One region of the Bacillus sp. V33-4 genome, then DNA from elsewhere that is predicted to be linked to it. Evidence: a T-box and tRNA genes for the amino acid it is inferred to sense, from the RefSeq annotation. Region 1 holds a T-box; the other holds one or more tRNA genes.
The links. The T-box of region 1 lies ahead of tyrS (tyrosine--tRNA ligase). A T-box ahead of a tRNA ligase gene usually reads a tRNA of that ligase, here a tRNA-Tyr.
Positions count from the first base shown of each region.

Region 1 (9,570 bases):
CCATGACATCATACATATCCTTATTAATGGTACTATGAATTCGATAACCATTTTGGCGGAGATTCCGATCTGCAAGAGTTATGTATTTTTTCCGTAAATCATCGTCTTTCTTTAGAGCTTCTTCCTCATATCCATCTTTTTTTGCGAGTACTTTCGAAAGAACTTCAACTGCCCGCTTTTCGATCTCAACGGTTAACCATGGATACTGTTCGGTGGGGTTATCAGTTGGTGGTACAAAATTCTTGGTAATGTCATAGGCAATCGCCTCTTCGTATTGCTTGCTGTCAATTGCCCCGCCTTCATGCATCCTTTTTAGAACAGTCTTCATCCTCGTCAGGCCGGGTTCAAGGTCCGCTTTTACTTCTCCCTTGTTTGTAAACGGTGTGTAGCCGAACGGACTTTGCGGAAGGCCAGCAATAAAGGCGGATTGGGCTAAATTAAGATCCTTCGCTTCAACTCCGAAGATCCCCTTTGCAGCTGATTGTACACCGGCAATATTTCGTCCCGAAGAATTGCGGCCAAATGTGGAAACGTTTAAATACGCTTCGAGAATTTCTTTTTTATCAAAGAATTTTTCAAGCCGGAGTGCCAGTAAAATTTCCTTTGCTTTACGTTCAAAAGAAATTTCATTTGTGAGTATCTGGTTTTTAATGAGCTGCTGTGTGAGTGTACTGCCGCCTGATTGGTTGGCCGAATTGCTGACCTCTTGAAACAAGGCACGTGCGATCGCTTTCGGAACGACACCGTTATGCTCGTAAAAATACTCGTCCTCTGTTGCAACAACGGCATCAATTAAATATGGAGATACGTCGTCAAGCTTGACTTCCTCGCGCTCAAGGTCGGTTCGGAGCTTGCCTAAATACACATCGTTAGCGAAATACATTTCCGACGTTTCTTCATAGTTATATATATCTTTTTTCATACTTTCATAGGAGCGGATCGGCTCTTCTTTGACGAGTGACGCAAAATAACCTGCCCCAACCCCGCCTGCGAAAGCACCGCCGAGTACTAAGATTATTAAAAAAATTAGCAATAAATTCCAGAAAACTTGATAGGTAATTCTTGCGCCTTTGACTGTTTTCCTATCAGTAACAAGGCTGAACCATGATTTTATTTCGTCTTTCCAATTTGGCTTTTCGTTCACTTTATCAATCCCCCTAAAATCACCTACATTATAGCATACATTAACATCCTGCGATGACAAGCTATGGCATTTTTCTGAAATATACTGTGACGATTTGACATGATCCAGTGAAATATGGTAAAACTGCAATAGTTTAAATAACATTTCGAGAGCAATGACGGGAACAAGTAGTGCTTCTATCCCTGTTTTTAGAAAGCCGGCGGCTGCTGCAAGCCGGTACAAATAGAAGGATGAATTACCTCCCTGAGCATTTACTGTGAAACGTCAGTAGCAGTAAACGGTTGAACCGTTATCTTTTTAAAGTGGAGGGCTGATGTATGCCCTCAATCTGGGTGGTACCGCGCTAAATACAAGCGTCCCTGCGTTTTCGCAGGGGCGTTTTTTGTTTAAGGAAGAAGGAGGAATGAGATGATGAGTTTATTAAGAGAGCTGGAATGGAGAGGAATCATCTACCAGCAGACAGATGAAGAAGGGATTAAAGACACGTTAAACAAGGAAAAGATTTCACTTTATTGCGGAGTAGATCCGACAGCCGACAGCATGCATATTGGCCATTTGCTGCCGTTCTTAACATTGCGCCGCTTCCAAAATGCAGGCCATCGCCCGATCGTTCTTGTCGGGGGAGCGACCGGCTTAATTGGCGACCCGAGCGGAAAGTCTGAAGAGAGAAAGCTGCAAACCTTGGAGACGGTTCAAGACAATGTGAAAGGCCTGCAGGGGCAGCTCGAGAGAATCTTTGATTTTGAAGGCGAAAACGGCGCGATTATGGTCAATAACTATGACTGGGCCGGCTCGATGGATATTGTTACGTTCCTGCGCGACTACGGTAAGCACGTAGGGGTTAATTACATGCTGGCAAAGGATACGATTGCTTCCCGCCTCGATACAGGAATATCATTTACTGAGTTTACGTATACAATTTTGCAGGCGATGGATTTCCTTCATTTGTACGAACATCATCATTGCAGAATGCAGATCGGTGGAAGCGATCAGTGGGGCAACATCACAACCGGTTTAGAGTTAATCCGCAAAATGCAGCCTGAAGGTTCAAAAGCTTACGGTTTGACGATTCCACTCGTCACAAAGGCGGATGGTACGAAATTTGGAAAAACGGAGAGTGGAGCAATTTGGCTTGACCCTGAAAAAACTTCACCATATGAGTTTTACCAGTTCTGGATTAACACGGCTGATGCCGATGTGATCAAGTATTTAAAATACTTTACGTTTCTTTCGAAAGAAGAAATTGAAGAACTCGAGAAAGCGGTCGAGGAAGATCCGCATTTGCGTAAAGCACAAAAAGCTCTGGCAGAAGAAATGACCGCATTGATTCACGGGCCGGAAGCATTGCAGCAAGCAATCAAAATCTCCGAAGCGCTATTCAGCGGTGACGTAAAAACTCTTTCAGCAGCCGAAATCAAGCAAGGCTTCAAAGATGTTCCGTCGTATGCGCATGGCGGTGAAGAAGATATCTCTCTTGTTGATTTGCTCGTCGCGGCAAAAATTTCTCCATCAAAGCGCCAGGCGCGTGAGGATGTCGGAAACGGGGCTGTGTCTGTGAATGGGGAGCGTGTCACAGATACCGACAAGATTTTAACCAAAGCGGACCGTATCGAAGAGCAATTTACGATCATTCGCAGAGGGAAAAAGAAATACTTCTTAATCAAATACTAATTATAGTAGAAGCCTTCCGATTGCCGGAAGGATTTTATTCAGTCATGGAAAGCTAGCGTGGAATAAAGCGAAATGTAGCGATCATTATGTAAAATCATTCACGAGACCATTGTTGCTGAAGTGGATCAAACAATAAAAAAACAAGCCGTGGATTCCACGGCTTGTTTCAATGTTATTAACGAGAGTAGAATTCAACGATAAGAGCTTCGTTGATTTCGGCAGGCAATTCAGAGCGCTCTGGCAAGCGAGTGAAAGTACCTTCTAATTTGTCAGCATCGAAAGTTACGAAGTCAGGTACGAAGTTGTTTACTTCGATTGCTTCTTTCACGATGTCAAGGTTGCGGGACTTTTCGCGCAAGCTGATTGTTTGGCCAGGCTGCACGCGGTATGATGGGATATCAACGCGTGAACCATCAACCATTACGTGACCATGGTTTACAAGCTGACGAGCTTGGCGGCGTGTACGCGTTAAGCCTAAACGGTAAACAACATTGTCCAAACGAGATTCGAGAAGAACCATGAAGTTTTCACCGTGTTTACCAGCCATTTTGCCGGCCCGATCGAATAGGTTGCGGAATTGGCGCTCAGTTACTCCGTACATATGACGAAGCTTTTGCTTTTCCTGCAATTGCAAACCGTATTCAGAGATTTTTTTACGCTGGTTTGGACCATGTTGTCCAGGAGCGTAAGGACGCTTTTCTAATTCTTTACCTGTACCGCTTAGAGAAATTCCAAGACGGCGGGATAGTTTCCAGCTTGGACCAGTATAACGAGCCATGAATGACTCCTCCTTTGTGTTTTTATTAGTAAAATAAAAACAGTTGTGACGCACAATCGTGGCCATTTTGTCTTCATGTACCTTCGCCCCAGCAGCTCGGGGTTACCCAATACACCATCCTAGAGGAGAAAAACCTCTGCCAGAGGAACAAAATGCACCCACCAAGGTGTTCACATAGGCTGCGATATTATTTTACACAAAGGATATTATATAACTTTAGTTGGGTGAAAGTCAAGATAGTAACCAAAGGTCAAATCAATAAATATTTCGCAGGTAAAGAGTCATGAGTACAAAGATATGGTATAATGAGGAATATTAAAAATTAATTCGAAACGGCATGTATATATAACTAGTTGAGTGAATTTCACAAAGTACTAAGCTTAACCGAAAAACGAATTAAATTTACTCAATATCTAAAAAATCAATTGCTGGCTAGTCGGACTTTCCTGTGATAACCCTGTAAGATAATAGGTGATGATGGAATGGAATTGCTTGAAGACAATATTATACTAAATTTAAAAAGCCGTTTTTTTGATTTGTTTGACGTCGAAAGCGGTTTATTACGTGATGAGCTTTTACTTGATGCGATGATTGGCTCAATCAAGAGCCTGCTGCATGCCAGTGAGGTAACTTTGCTGGCGTCAAGTGAATGGAATCAAGAGCTCGTCATCGAAGCTTCCACAGAAAAGAGTGCTTACGCAGCTGCTTTTGCTCCTATTGTTACGTCGGAAGAGTATGAACAATTATTGAAAGGAAAAGTAGTTTACCGCTCCGGAGCCCCCCTGGCAGTTTTTGGCGAATGCGATTTGTCGCTGGTCTTCAAGGAAGAAGGACGAATTCATGGATTTTTGCTCATTAAACAAAAAAATCCGGGCAGCCAATCAGCACTTTCCGATCAATTGTTGATAAATATAAGTAAAGAATGTGTCACATTTCTGAAAAAAGTCCGTGGCCTTTCGAAAATAGTGGTTGACGAGAAGCGTTACAGGCAGCTTTTTCGCATCACGGAAAAGCTTCATTCTTCCATGGACATGGACGCCGTCCTTGGTGAGATCATCGGCACGCTTAAAGAAGTGTATCCATCTTTTACTTATTATTTATTGCTTTCACAGGATAATAACAGCCATGGCGATTTACCGGTAAGAGATCTGGAATATGACAGCGAAAATATTGCCGCCATGCAGGCTTATGTAACCGGGCTGGTCCAGATTGAGGATTCCGTTCAAGACAGAAAATCCGTGCTTTATGCCCCGTTAAAAGGAAGACAGGGAGTATACGGCGTGTTACAGGTCATTGCTCCGAATACAGTTGTTTTTCCGAAAAATGAGGTTGAGTTTATCATGCTCCTTTCCAACACGGCAGGCGGTGCTTTAGAAAATGCCCAGCTCTACCAGCAGTCAAGGCGGTTAATCTCGGATCTTCAGCTCATTAATGAGACATCCCATCAGCTTAATTCAAATCTCAGGCTTACCGAGACGATAAGCTATATGTCACAGCAAATCATGAAATGGTTTGATGCTCGGGAAGCAGGCTTTATTCTTCTTTCCGAAGACCTTGAACAAACAGAGGTTATGCAGGGCAGCAGCCCATTTTATTTTACTGAAGAGGCGAAAGTCTATATTAAATATATAAAAGATAAAATCAAGAAAGAAAAGGATTCTTTATTTATTGGCGATTTAAATTTGCACAATGGTGAGCGGGCTCCCCGCTTTAAATCGATCATGGCGGTTCCGATGGTGCAAAGCGAAACGTTGAAGGGTTTTGCGCTTGTCATGCATAAACAACCGTATCATTTTTCTTTTGAGGCTTTTAAGCTGCTTCAATCACTCATCCATCACTCAACACTGGCATTTACTAATTCAATGCTTCGCGAAGAACTCGAAAAAATGGTGGTTACCGATCATTTAACAAAGCTATACTCCCGGAACTATTTGAATGAGAAAATGGACATGTCAATCGAAACGGATGGACAGGGCACGTTTATCTTGATTGACATCGATGACTTCAAATCTATAAACGACACGTACGGCCACCAGATCGGTGATGAAGTAATCATTCAGGTGGCAAACATCATTAATACCCATATCCGTTCGACGGATATTGGATCAAGATGGGGCGGGGAGGAGCTGGCGATCTATTTGCCAAAAGCTCCCCTTGAAGCGGGGGTTGTTATTGCCGAAAGGCTGGTTGAAAAGGTCGCCGAAAATACATCACCGCAAATCACGATTTCTTGCGGGGTATCGCACTGGAATTCTGAAAAATCAGATACGAGCATTAATTTATTTAAAAGAGCGGACCGTGCTCTCTATCTGGCGAAAGGGAGCGGAAAAAATAAAGTAGTCATCCAGAAGGAAGAATCCGGAACGATACTGGGCGATAAACTGATTTTTAAATAAAACAAGGCAGGCCGGTTCGCGCGAATCTTTATTCCAGCGGACCGGCTTTTTTCACGGACAAGCCTTTCCTTTCCTCGAAAAATATCATATTCTAAAAGAGGGCAAATATGATAAATCACAATAATGTAAGCGTTTCCAATGAGCGGAGGGGGTTAGGAATGAAAAAAGAACGGTTTGAAACAAGTGTTATTCATGCAGGCTATGATTCCAGCCATTTCCAGGGGAGCCTGGTGCCACCCCTGTATCAAACATCCACGTTTACTTTCGACAATGCCGAACAAGGAGAAAAGCGCTTTGCCGGTGAAGAGCCTGGTTTTATTTACTCAAGGCTTGGAAATCCGACCGTTAAACTTCTTGAAACGCGGATAGCAGAGCTTGAAAATGGCGAAGCAGGTCTTGCTTTTGGCTCTGGTATGGCGGCAGTTTCTGCAGTTTTATTTGCTTTGCTCAAGGCCGGCGACCACATATTATGCTCGCAGGGTGTATATGGCTGTACATTCGGATTGCTGAGCCTGCTGAATGAGAAGTTTCTTATAACCCATGATTTTTCGAGGATGGGGACAAAGGAAGAGCTGCTTGCGGGTATCAAGGCTGAAACAGCATGCATTTATGTGGAAACACCCATTAATCCGACGATGAAACTGGTCGATTTGCAGATGGTAGCCGAAGTGGGCAGGCAAAAAGGAATCCCGATCATTGTCGATAATACATTTTGTTCACCATATTTACAGACGCCGATAAGCCTTGGCTGCGATGTAGTCATTCATAGTGCGACAAAGTATATTTGTGGACATGGAGATGTAATTGCAGGCCTGGCAGTCGGCACGCGTGCATTCATGGACATGGTAAGTAAAACGACATTGAAGGATATCGGCGGAATCATTGCTCCTTTTGACGCCTGGCTGCTCTTGCGCGGGCTCAAGACATTGCCTGTCCGAATGGATCGCCATTGTGAAAATGCTGAAAAACTTGCCTCTTTCTTAAAAAAACATCCGCAAGTCGATCGCATTTTTTTCCCGGGTGATCAAGAACACAGTGATTATAAAATTGCCGCGACACAAATGCGCAAGCCTGGCGGACTCATTTCATTTACAATCAAAGGAACCAAGCATGATGCACAGCAGTTTATGAATCAATTGAACTTAATCAAAATTGCTGTCAGCCTCGGGGATGCAGAAACTTTAATCCAGCACCCGGCGACAATGACGCATGCTGTTGTACCACAAGAAACGAGAAAACAGATGGAGATTGAGGACAATCTCCTCCGCCTGTCAGTTGGGTTGGAAGCGTGGCAGGACATCGAAGACGATTTGGCCCAGGCTTTTGCGAAGATGAATTGACGGCGTACAGAAAAACAGCCTGGCCGAATCCGGTCAGGCTGTTTTCACACTTTACAAATATTGGACAAGTGATTCGGAAAACTTCTCAAGCTTGGCTTGATCCAACACATCAAAGCGGTTTTTTTCAGGGGAATCAATATCCAAAACTCCAAGCAGCTTTCCATCCTTTAGCAATGGAATAACGATTTCCGATTGTGATGCCGCATCACACGCAATGTGGCCCGGGAACAGATGAACATCTTCCACCCTTACCGTTTCCTGCAATTGCGCCGCTTTACCGCACACACCTTTTCCGACTGGAATGCGTACACAGGCCGGCAGCCCTTGAAACGGCCCGAGCACGAGCTCATCGTCCTCAAGTAAATAAAAGCCTACCCAGTTAACCCGGTCCAAAAATTGATTTAACAGGGCAGACGCATTGCTTAAATTCGCAATCCGATTTGGTTCCCCTTCCAATAGAGCATTAAGCTGTTTTATCACCATTTCGTAATTATCTTCCCGTGTACCCTGATAGGAATCGACCTCAAACATCATCGTTCACCTCACTTCCTGAGTTTTTATCTTTCACAGTAGCATAATCCGCTGAAAAGCGGGTACTTTGTCGATAATTATATAAAGGAAAGTCAAGAGATGCAAAGAATGTTACTTATATGAGTCAATTTCACAATGTAACAAGCTAAACCGAAAAAGAACAAAGTTGTCCAGATATACAGGAGTATGCGTAGGAAACGAATAATACTACCTTAACATTAAGGACTGTTCTTTTTTCACTAAAGAATTGCTTTATGAAATTCATTCATATACTACTTTTAATCGAACAGAATCAGACTGGAGGAGGAAAAGGTGAAAAAAAATTGTAAGGATGCGATTGTCGAGGCGGCCATTATGCTTTTCAATACAAAAGGATACAATGGAATTTCGATCCGGGACATCGCACGAAAAGCAGAGGTGAATCCCGCCAATATTGCTTATTATTTTCATAATAAGCACGGCCTGCTCGAATACTGCTTTATGAACTTTTTTGAAAACTATATGGCAGAGATCGAAAAAGGCTTTGCACAGATTGAGCTCGGGGCCGCCCATTGTTTAAAGGAGATCGGCAAAAATCTTCTTGCATACCAGTGTGAGAATATTCATTTAACAAGATTTATTTTAAGGGAAATGTCGATTGACTCTCAAGTTGTCAGGGAAATTATGTCCACTTATTATGTTAAAGAACGCTTTTATTTTAAAACGGTGCTTGAAAAAGGAATCGAAGCTGGCGAATTTTCGATCCAATCGATTCCGTATACGATCATCCAGTTTAAAGGACTTTTAATGATGCCTTTTTTAAATATTCAATATGCAACCGAAGTGCTCCATGTTTTTCCGCATGAACAATACTTTTTGAAAATGTATGAACAGGAGCTCGTCCTTTGGATTGAACGGATGTTATGCACAAGTGAGCGCGAGCGGGTACTGGCTATTCAGGGAGCTGGATAAAAGCCATCTGTTCACGTCCTTGTCCCAGCTCTTTTGCCTGATGTGCGTCAGAACCATAAACAAGGGGAATTCCAAGCTCGACTGCTTTTTCAGCAATCCAGTCTGGCGGATAAGGCTCCCGGCATAGCGGTTTTGCGGTTCCAGCTCCGTTATAATCAAGTGCGTAATCGTAAATTTTCAGCACGAGAAGAATCTCAGCAAGTCTTTCGCTGTAATCGTATGCGGCAGGAAATTTTTTATGGAACTTCCTGACAAGGGTGATATGCCCGATCCGCGTCGGCTTATAGCGGCCAAGATTAGCTTTGATTGATAAAAGCAATGTATCAAAATAGCGCTCATATAACGCTTCGATTGTCCCGTACTTTTCGATCATTTGTCCGAAAACTTCAGGGCTGTAATCGAGGCAGTCATAGCTGTCGCGATATTTTAAAAAGTGCACAGATAAAATGGCATCATCCAGTTTAGGTCCCACTTTGTCCAAAAACCTCCGTGTTTCCTCTTCATATCCTTCAATAAAGTCGACTTCCAAGCCTGTGTTTATTTTGATTACACCGGCAAATTTTTTCTTTAAAACGTCGAGATCAGCAAAATAAGCATCCAGTAATTCAGGATTCATGGCACTGTCTTTTCCTGGAGCCGGGTCCTCAAACTGCTCCGGAAGCGGTGCATGCTCGGTAAAAGTTATCTCCTGAAATCCGAGTTTAATGGCTTTTTCGATGTACTCGGAAAATGAATCCGCTGTTCCATGCGGACAATATT
Region 1 covers NZ_PGVC01000034.1:25,130-34,699, reverse strand. The annotation lists gene CVD23_RS13045 (transglycosylase domain-containing protein) at 1-1,144, opposite strand, end outside; T-box leader at 1,290-1,508, shown strand; gene tyrS (tyrosine--tRNA ligase) at 1,556-2,815, shown strand; gene rpsD (30S ribosomal protein S4) at 2,991-3,593, opposite strand; gene CVD23_RS13030 (sensor domain-containing diguanylate cyclase) at 4,076-5,989, shown strand; gene megL (methionine gamma-lyase) at 6,148-7,329, shown strand; gene CVD23_RS13020 (GAF domain-containing protein) at 7,381-7,860, opposite strand; gene refZ (forespore capture DNA-binding protein RefZ) at 8,173-8,811, shown strand; gene hisJ (histidinol-phosphatase HisJ) at 8,792-9,570, opposite strand, start outside.

Region 2 (9,570 bases), on a different contig from region 1:
GGCCTTTTTCTTTAAAAACATGGACGCCGTTATCATTCATGATCGCGATTCCGGCTGAATCATAGCCTCTATACTCAAGCTTTTCTAAACCTCGTAATAAAATCTCTTTTGAATCATTATTTCCGATATAACCTACAATTCCACACATTTACTTCTGTTCCTCCCTGATTACAAGGGGGCAAGAAGGCTGGGAGCATACTTGCCCCCTTATCTCTGTTTTTTTATTGAAGTATGAGGTCAGACAACCTTTCCCCTGACCTTGCGTCTATTTGCATTCCCTTCCCTTTGTCCATTAAGTTGCCTTAATGATTTAAAGAAGGGATTTTCGGTTGTGCTATCAACCGGGAGGTATCCGCCGAAACTTCGATAAACCTCCTCCTCGTCAACTAATCCATTTCCGTTCGGATTAGTCCAGGCGCTTTTAGAAATCCGTTTTCCCCTGACTGCCCACCTTTCTTAAAAAATAATTTTTGTTTTCACAAAAACAGGATTATCATACCGCATGGCGGGATATCCGTCAACCGAAAACGAAAGGAAATTAGCGGCACGGATCAAATCGCTTCATATTCCTTATAAAAAAATATGCATAAGGGAGCTCTTTCGTTCCCCTATGCATATCCTTTGTCTTATTCTTCTTTTAAACCCATTTCCGCTCTGACCACTTCTGCAATCCGATCAACATACGCCTGGCAAAGCTCCTCTGTTGGCGCTTCTGCCATGACCCGTACGAGCGGCTCTGTTCCAGATGGGCGAACGAGGATGCGGCCATCACCATTCATTTCCGCTTCAACCTGGTCAATGACTTCCTTCACCTTCACATTTTCAGTTACATGGTGCTTGTCCGTTACGCGGATATTGACGAGCACCTGCGGGAATTTTTTCATTCCAGCCGCAAGCTCGGAAAGTGGCTTTTGCGTTACCTTCATAATGTTCACAAGCTGGAGTCCTGTTAAAAGTCCGTCACCAGTCGTGTTGTAATCAAGGAAAATAATATGGCCTGATTGTTCACCGCCAAGATTAAAGCCGTTCTTTTTCATTTCCTCGACCACATAACGGTCACCGACTGCGGTTGGTACACTCTTGATTCCAAGCGCCTCAAGCCCTTTGTAAAACCCAAGATTACTCATGACGGTCGAGACAACCGTTCCATGCTTCAATCGTCCTTCTTCTTTCATGTACTTTGCGCATATGTACATGATCTGATCACCGTCAACGATATTTCCGTTTTCATCAATCGCGATGAGCCGATCACCGTCTCCATCAAATGAAAGGCCAATATCCGCTCCCTTTTCCTTCAAAAAAGTGGCTAATGCTTCCGGATGGGTTGAGCCGACCCCTTCATTAATATTAAGGCCGTTCGGAGATGCGCCCATTGTGGACAAGTCCGCATCAAGATCGGCAAATAAATGGGTGGCTAGAGACGATGTCGCTCCGTGCGCACAGTCAAGCGCAATATGAATGCCGGAGAAATCCTCGTCAACCGATTGCTTTAAATATTGGAGGTATTTTTGCCCTCCTTCAAAATAGTCATTCACTTGGCCAAGGTCCGCACCGATTGGACGAGGAAGCTCATCTTCAGATAAGTCCATCAACTGCTCAATTTCGTTCTCCTGTTCATCGGAAAGCTTAAATCCATCCGGGCCAAAAAACTTAATGCCATTGTCAGCTACCGGGTTATGAGAGGCAGAGATCATCACTCCCGCCTGGGCTCCCTGGGCTTTCGTTAAATATGCCACTCCAGGAGTTGAAATCACGCCTAAACGCATGACTTCTGCCCCGATCGATAAAAGACCTGCTACGAGTGCGCCTTCGAGCATATGGCCGGAAATGCGAGTATCGCGTCCAATCAAGACCTTCGGGCGGTTCTTGTCTTTTGTTAGAACATATCCGCCGAAACGTCCCAATTTAAAAGCAAGCTCCGGTGTCAATTCACTATTTGCAACTCCGCGTACTCCATCCGTACCGAAATATTTACCCATTCAAAAATCTCTCCTTCATTGAATAATTACTGTTCTTTAAGCTTCCTTTTGAGAAATTGAAACGGTTGCTACAGCTTTACTCAGTTCCCATTTCACATTGTTTGGCCCATTGATCTGGATGTTCAGTTGATGCTCTCCTTCACCGAGGTTTGATGCATCTATAAATAAATTAAAATCTCCGGCTGTTAAGCGTGTAACTGCGTCTCTCGGGCCGATAACTGTCAAGTTTACTGCCGCCGATGCCGGATCTGAAAAGGCCATATTGTATTTTTCATTCAGACCCTGTGTCCTAATCGGAATATCCGGAAGGGTCCGTCTTTCTTCATTGTTTGCCTGCGGATCTGCCGGGGCGCTTGCCTCTTGTTTAGCAACAGTCACCCGGATCGCAGCTTCTACCGTTGCCGGTTTCACACTCGTGACCCCTTCTGAAATAATTACGGGCAAAGTCATCGTTGAATTGCTGCGGATTCCACTAACATCAACTTCAACCCTGACGTTTTCAGTATGATCGAGAATATTTGGGCTCGCAAAGATTCGGGCTTCATCTGTGTCAAGGGTAATTGATTGTATCGTGATCCCTTCAGGGGGCGTTCCCGTTTGCACAATATTAATAGGAACTGTTTTGCTTGTGCTGCGGACAGGTACCGTGACTTCAACAGCCTCCGGTTCAACGATGACATCCAGTTTATTTAGTTCACGGTCGAGCGCCCGGATGCTGGCCTTCTCTGTAATCGTCTGATCGATTGGACCCCTGGCATCAATCGTTGCTTTGACAAAGCTAATTCGATCAATCACGTCCTTGGCCCCGGTAATTTTCACTCGGTCCGGTTCGACTGTCGGCTGTTCGGAGATGTAACCTTCCTCAAGAAGCGATTGATTGAATTCCGCCTCTACTGGAAATTCTCTAGTAACCCGCTCTTGAACAGATACTTCTGCGTACGCAGGTTCAATCGTTACCTGAAGCTTGTCTGAAATATCACGAACGAGCAGCTCCACAGTCTGGGTGCCGATTTCGGCCTCTGATAAATCGACAAGCACTTCAAAGTTCTTCAGTGTGCGAGTTTGCTGGACGAGCTGTTTTGGGCCTTCAATCGTCACATTTACCGTTTCAGGGACACCTGATACCACCAGATTTTCTGTATCATAATAACTTTTAACGGGAATATCTTCAATCGTTTCGGTATTGTTTTCTCCTGGAACGTTTACCTCTGATCCGCCTTCATCTTCCGGAGTTGGGACAGAGGAAAATAGCAGAACCGCAAGGACGAGGGCCACCACTTTCATAAACCAATGATTTTCCATCAACTTATCAATCATTTTTTGTTTCCCCTCCAGTTCCAGCGCGCTGAAGAAGCTTGTTTTGTTTTATTATTGGATAGCAATCCATTTTCAAGCAGTTCACGGAATGTATCGCTCGTTAAATCACGGTGGAGATCGCCGTTTTTCGTTAACGATACATTTCCCGTTTCCTCTGAAACGACGACGGTAATGCTGTCGGTGACTTCACTGATTCCTAGAGCGGCCCGGTGCCGCGTTCCCAGTTCCTTTGAAATAAATGGGCTTTCCGATAACGGCAAGTAACAGGCTGCTGCTGCGACATTGTTTCTCTGGATGACCACAGCTCCGTCGTGCAGCGGCGTATTCGGGATAAAAATATTGATCAGTAATTCCGAAGAAACTTTTGCGTGGAGCGGAATGCCTGTTTCGATATAGTCGCCCATGCCGGTTTCTCTTTCAATGGAAATTAAAGCGCCGATGCGGCGTTTTGCCATATAATCTGTCGCTCGAATAATCGCCTCGACCATTTTTTCCTGCTCTTCCTCTTCAGGTATCCCGCTCTTCGCAAAAATCTTGCCTCGGCCAAGCTGCTCAAGGGCTCTTCTTAACTCGGGCTGAAAGATGATAATAATCGCCAGAAAACCCCATTCTATCACCTGCTGCATCAACCAGCTTAATGTATTTAAATGCAAGAAATCGCTGATAACCTTCCCAAGAAGAATAACAAAAATTCCATTTAATAATTGGACAGCTTTTGTTCCCCTCACGACATTGATCAGCTTGTAGATCACAAACCATACAAGAAGAATGTCCAGGGTATTTGCAAGCAGTTCTAATATCGGTATATCATAAAACGGCATGTAATTTCCCCCATTTATAGAATCTAAAAGCGGTAGCCGCTTATATTCATATGTAACTTTAATATTATAACACAAATTTTGATATGGTTGAATGTGAACAGGTATTCACGTTGAATAGACTTACTACGCTCTCTGAACATTGCTGTTTTGGCCCAACTACCTGCATATGGCTTATTTTGCCCTAAACACATACTGGCGAGAAATAAAATCAGCCGCTCTCCTCGAGCGGCTTCTTGTCTTCTCCGTCAAATACATTGACAGCTTCTTTTGCTGTTTTTTTAATATGATACCAAATCCAGTCGAACATTTCGTTCACTTCTTTTATTTCCCCCGAAACATGCCCGGCAGATGCGAGATAATTTTCGCCATTAATCACGGTTACATCGCCTTTCACTTCACCTTCGATTTTCACGTTGCCATTCTTGACTGTGACATCGCCTTCAACAACTTCTCCCTTGGGGACAATCACTGTATCACTTTCGACAATTAAGTTCGGCTGTTTCGAAACAGAAAATTGCTGATCCTCCTCGTTCCATGCAGAAACGACACCACCCATCATGAGGACAAGAAAGAGCGAAGCAGCAGTTAAGAGCGGATGGTGGCGAAACCAGCGCTGAATACCTACTTTTCGGTTTTCTTTCGGAAGTCTGCCCATCACATCGGCAGTAAAATTTAATGGCGCTTGAATATGTGAAGTGCTTTGCACTAAGGCAATCGCTTTTTTAAGTTCATGAAAGTGCGTCTGGCAATCGATGCAATCGTGGAGATGCTTTCTCAATTCCTGTTGATGTTCGGCTGAGATCTCATCATCTAAATATTCGTGCATGTATTCAATTATTTCTTCAGGACATTTCAAAGTTCTCACCCTTTCGACTAAACATGGCGCAATTGCTTTCGCAACGCTTCGCGCCCTCTATGGATTCTTGTTTTCACCGTTCCGAGCGGCATATCCAAAATTTCGCTGATTTCATTGAGCGACAATTCTTCTATATATTTTAGAACGATCACAGAACGGTATTTTTCCGGCAGTTTTGAAATCTCTCCCTGGATCATTTCCTGAAGCTCCATGCTTTCGAGGTCATCTTCAGGCAGGCTTGTATCGGCAGCAATTTGCGAATACATATTTAATCCATTTGTACCCGCTACTTCGGCATCCAAATAGTAATCCGGCTTTTTCTTGCGAATCCGGTCGATGCACAAATTCGTGGCAATGCGATACAGCCAGGTTGAAAATTTCCGATCTATTTTAAACGTATTAATATTAACATATGCTCTTATAAACGCTTCCTGTGCAATGTCTTCCGCTTCATGCCGGTTCCCGAGCATGCGGAAACAAAGTTGGAATACCTTGTCCTTGTATAGCTCAACAATTTCCCCAAAGGCATTTTGATCCCCTCTTAAAACCTGATTGATCCTGTTTTTTACAATTGTCTCCATTATGGTTTGCCTCCGCTCCAATGCGGCTATACGATATTACGAATCGATAGCGAAAAAGGTTTCACATTTTTCATAAGAATTTCTCACTCCTTAATACTAACAAAAATTTACCATGGTGTTTTAAAAACTTTAATTTGGGGTATAACAGAAGCAAGTATTTATTGAAAAGAGAGGTTTAGTCATGTGTCCCCATACGCTTCTAAGAGATATTGAATTCTGCAGGAAAGAGATGGTTGAGCTGGCTGCCCATTCTTCACTTTCAAATCGAAAAGTGCTGGAGGTCAGCACTAAATTGGATCGTCTATTAAATCGTTATTATATATTAACAGCGAAAAAATAAAACAGCAGGGCTTAAATCAGCCTGCTGTTTTATTGTTATAGCAATTTTTCACCAAATAATGATCCCATTAAAGCAACGGCGACCGTTGCGGTTTTATTTTTATCATCAAGAATTGGATTTACTTCTACAAATTCAGCCGAGGTGATGAGTTTGGCTTCCTCAAGCATCTCCATGGCAAGATGGCTCTCCCGGTAGCTAATTCCACCAATAACCGGTGTTCCGACACCTGGGGCATCCGCCGGGTCAAGCCCATCTAAATCGAGTGAGAGATGAACACCGTCTGTTCGGTCTTTTAAATAGGCGATCGCTTCCTCCATGATCCTTGTCATGCCGAGGCGGTCAATTTCGTGCATCGTATAAACTTTTATACCATTTGCCTTAATAAGGGCTCTTTCTCCTTCATCAAGCGATCTGGCTCCAATGATAACAATATTCTCCGCCTTGATTTTTGGACTGTAGCCGCCGATTTGAGTCAACATTTCATGCCCGATACCGAGACTGACAGCGAGAGGCATGCCATGAATATTGCCGGATGGCGAAGTTTCGCCGGTATTTAAATCTCCATGGGCATCATACCAAATCACACCGAGATTGTCATAATGTTTGGCAACACCGGCAAGCGTACCGATGGTGATACTATGATCTCCGCCAAGCACAAGTGGAAAGGATCCTGCTTCAATTACTTTATCGACCTCAGCAGCAAGCTTTTCGTTTTTTTCAGCTACTAATTCCAGATTTCTTAAATTCGTATCCGGCCTGATCACTACTTCCGGCCTGCCGACTGGAATATCACCTAAATCATCCACTTCAATATTTAAATTTTTCAGTTTTTCATTGATCCCCGCATACCTCATCGCACTTGGACCCATGTCCACACCACGTCTCATTTGCCCTAAATCCATCGGCATACCGATGATAGAAATTTTATTCATGCCGTTCCCTCCTGCATCCCCGTTTTTACTATATTTTAACCGCTTTCATAAAAATGACTCAACTCGACAAGATTGTGTATATATATGCGTTCGTGGATTAATGTCGAACTTGCGGAATTGCCATAATCTTTTCCTGCGATTGCCGGAAGAAAAATCTGTTAAAATGGTAGTAGAAAAACGTTGCAATGGGGTGGGTTCATGCAAAAAAGGAAACTGATTATAGTCCATGATATTGATAACAGATACCACCAGAAAATCATGAAACTGGTTCCTGAGTGGGAAGTGTTGATAGGAAAGGATTCTTCAGTTTGGAAGGATCATTTAAATGAAGCTGAAGTGATCGTCGGCTGGAAAAAAGAATTAACCGAGCATTGCCTAAAAGAACATACAAAGCTGCGTTGGGTGCAGACATGGAGTGCAGGCGTAAATTCGTTACCGTTAAAAGAACTGGAGTCCCAAAAAGTGATCGTAACGAGCGCCAACGGGGTGCACGCCTTTCCGATTTCAGAAACCATTTTTGCATTAATGCTTGGACTGACACGAAAGATTCACACTTATGTCCGAAATCAACTCTCAAAAACATGGCACCATTCCGGGTTAAGCCTTGAAATGCACGAGAAGACTGTCGGCATTATCGGTGTAGGCGCAATCGGCAAGGAAACAGCCAAAATTGCCAAGGCATTCGGCATGAAGGTAGTCGGCGTCCGCCACTCAGGGAATGATGAAGATTATGTCGATGAAATGTACACTCCCCGGGCATTAAACGCCGTTCTTCCAAGCTGTGACTATGTTGTTGTAACATTGCCGCTGACAAGCGAAACGCATCATCTATTTGGAGCGGAACAATTTCAAAAAATGAAGCCGTCTGCCTTTTTTATTAATATTGGCCGTGGTGAAATTGTTGATGAACCAGCACTCGTTCAAGCACTTCAAACTGGAGAAATCGCCGGTGCCGGTCTGGACGTATTTGAGACCGAACCGCTCGATAGCGACAGTCCGCTATGGGAGATGGAAAACGTGATGATTACCCCCCACACTTCCGGATCAACTGAACACTATACGAAGCGGGTAATCGAAGATATTTTCATTCCAAATTTACAAAACTATCTAAAAGGTGAAAACCCGGCGATTAATAAAGTTGATTTTACAAAAGGATATTAACTGTATCACTAAGAAATAGGCATTGATCAAATGTCTATTTCTCTACAACCATTGCAGCAAAATCAACGTCAAACTAATAAATGAAGTCCATATTCTAAAAGAGGGTGATTCAGTATTGTTTGAAGCAAATACCGAACACTGTTTTATCAATTTGAGCAATCACGAATGTCATTATTATTTTGTGATCGATTCTCATCAGGTTACATACCTGTAAGTCGAATCAATGCAATTAAAATAGAAAAAGGAATCCTGTAATGTTAACAGGATCCCTTTACTTTGATTTGATGAGCCATGAAGGACTCGAACCTTCGACCCTCTGATTAAAAGTCAGATGCTCTACCGACTGAGCTAATGGCTCTTTGGCTGGGCTAGCTGGATTCGAACCAACGCATGACGGAGTCAAAGTCCGTTGCCTTACCGCTTGGCTATAGCCCAATATTTTATAACCTTAAGTGTATCGCGCTAAAGATTCTGCAAAATAAAAAGGACAGTTTTGGATTGTCCATTTTTTGTATACTTGAAGTTGGAATGGTGGAGGGGGACGGATTCGAACCGCCGAACCCGGAGGGAGCGGATTTACAGTCCGCCGCGTTTAGCCACTTCGCTACCCCTCCACTAGTTTTAAAAAAAATGGTGCCGGCAAGAGGACTTGAACCCCCAACCTACTGATTACAAGTCAGTTGCTCTACCAATTGAGCTACACCGGCATATCTATTTAATTGTCCAATAGAAGTTATCATTACAGGCTGTCTATAAGCTGAAGACAATATGGTGGAGGATGACGGGCTCGAACCGCCGACCCTCTGCTTGTAAGGCAGATGCTCTCCCAGCTGAGCTAATCCTCCACAATAAAAATATGGTGACCCGTACGGGATTCGAACCCGTGTTACCGCCGTGAAAGGGCGGTGTCTTAACCGCTTGACCAACGGGCCCTTTTTTATGTCTATGTATTCTATCAATTTACTAGAGAGCTCCCAAGCGGGCTCGAACCGCTGACCTCTTCCTTACCATGGAAGTGCTCTACCTGCTGAGCTATGGAAGCATTTTTCCTGTAACTCACTCATGAGATCATTAGTCATTAAGAAAATGGCTCCGCAGGCAGGATTCGAACCTGCGACCGTTCGGTTAACAGCCGAATGCTCTACCACTGAGCTACTGCGGAATAATAATAAACAACCCTAAACATAGTTTTGTTTCGAATGTCCCCATCTCAGTAAGCTTAAGCAAGTAGCAGCTCGATGGGTACAACTCGGAGCCCAATCCAGCAGCTTTGCTCGTTGCTCTACCACTGAGCTACTGCGGAATAATAATATTAAAATAATCGCCCGGCGGCGTCCTACTCTCACAGGGGGAGACCCCCAACTACCATCGGCGCTGAGAAGCTTAACTTCCGTGTTCGGGATGGGAACGGGTGTGACCTTCTCGCTATCGCCACCAGACAAGTTCAAGACATATCCTATTATAATGTCTTTTTGGATTATTTCAAGAGAAAATTGAAACTTCGTTCTCTCAAAACTAGATAATCCAGAAGAAGTAAGTGTAAACACGAGAACACCATTTCAAATTGTGGTTAAGTCCTCGAT
Region 2 covers NZ_PGVC01000069.1:57-9,626, reverse strand. The annotation lists gene glmS (glutamine--fructose-6-phosphate transaminase (isomerizing)) at 1-148, opposite strand, end outside; gene glmM (phosphoglucosamine mutase) at 627-1,979, opposite strand; gene CVD23_RS20360 (CdaR family protein) at 2,016-3,296, opposite strand; gene cdaA (diadenylate cyclase CdaA) at 3,293-4,117, opposite strand; gene CVD23_RS20350 (anti-sigma factor family protein) at 4,326-4,973, opposite strand; gene sigW (RNA polymerase sigma factor SigW) at 4,991-5,554, opposite strand; gene CVD23_RS20340 (aspartyl-phosphate phosphatase Spo0E family protein) at 5,736-5,894, shown strand; gene rocF (arginase) at 5,930-6,826, opposite strand; gene CVD23_RS20330 (D-2-hydroxyacid dehydrogenase) at 7,025-7,987, shown strand; gene CVD23_RS20325 (cupin domain-containing protein) at 8,010-8,201, shown strand; tRNA gene CVD23_RS20320 (tRNA-Lys) at 8,273-8,345, opposite strand; tRNA gene CVD23_RS20315 (tRNA-Gln) at 8,348-8,422, opposite strand; tRNA gene CVD23_RS20310 (tRNA-Tyr) at 8,517-8,601, opposite strand; tRNA gene CVD23_RS20305 (tRNA-Thr) at 8,619-8,694, opposite strand; tRNA gene CVD23_RS20300 (tRNA-Val) at 8,757-8,832, opposite strand; tRNA gene CVD23_RS20295 (tRNA-Glu) at 8,845-8,919, opposite strand; tRNA gene CVD23_RS20290 (tRNA-Thr) at 8,957-9,029, opposite strand; tRNA gene CVD23_RS20285 (tRNA-Asn) at 9,075-9,149, opposite strand; rRNA gene rrf (5S ribosomal RNA) at 9,311-9,426, opposite strand.
Region 2: it encodes a tRNA-Tyr, which carries the amino acid that the T-box ahead of tyrS (tyrosine--tRNA ligase) is inferred to sense. The anticodon was not compared.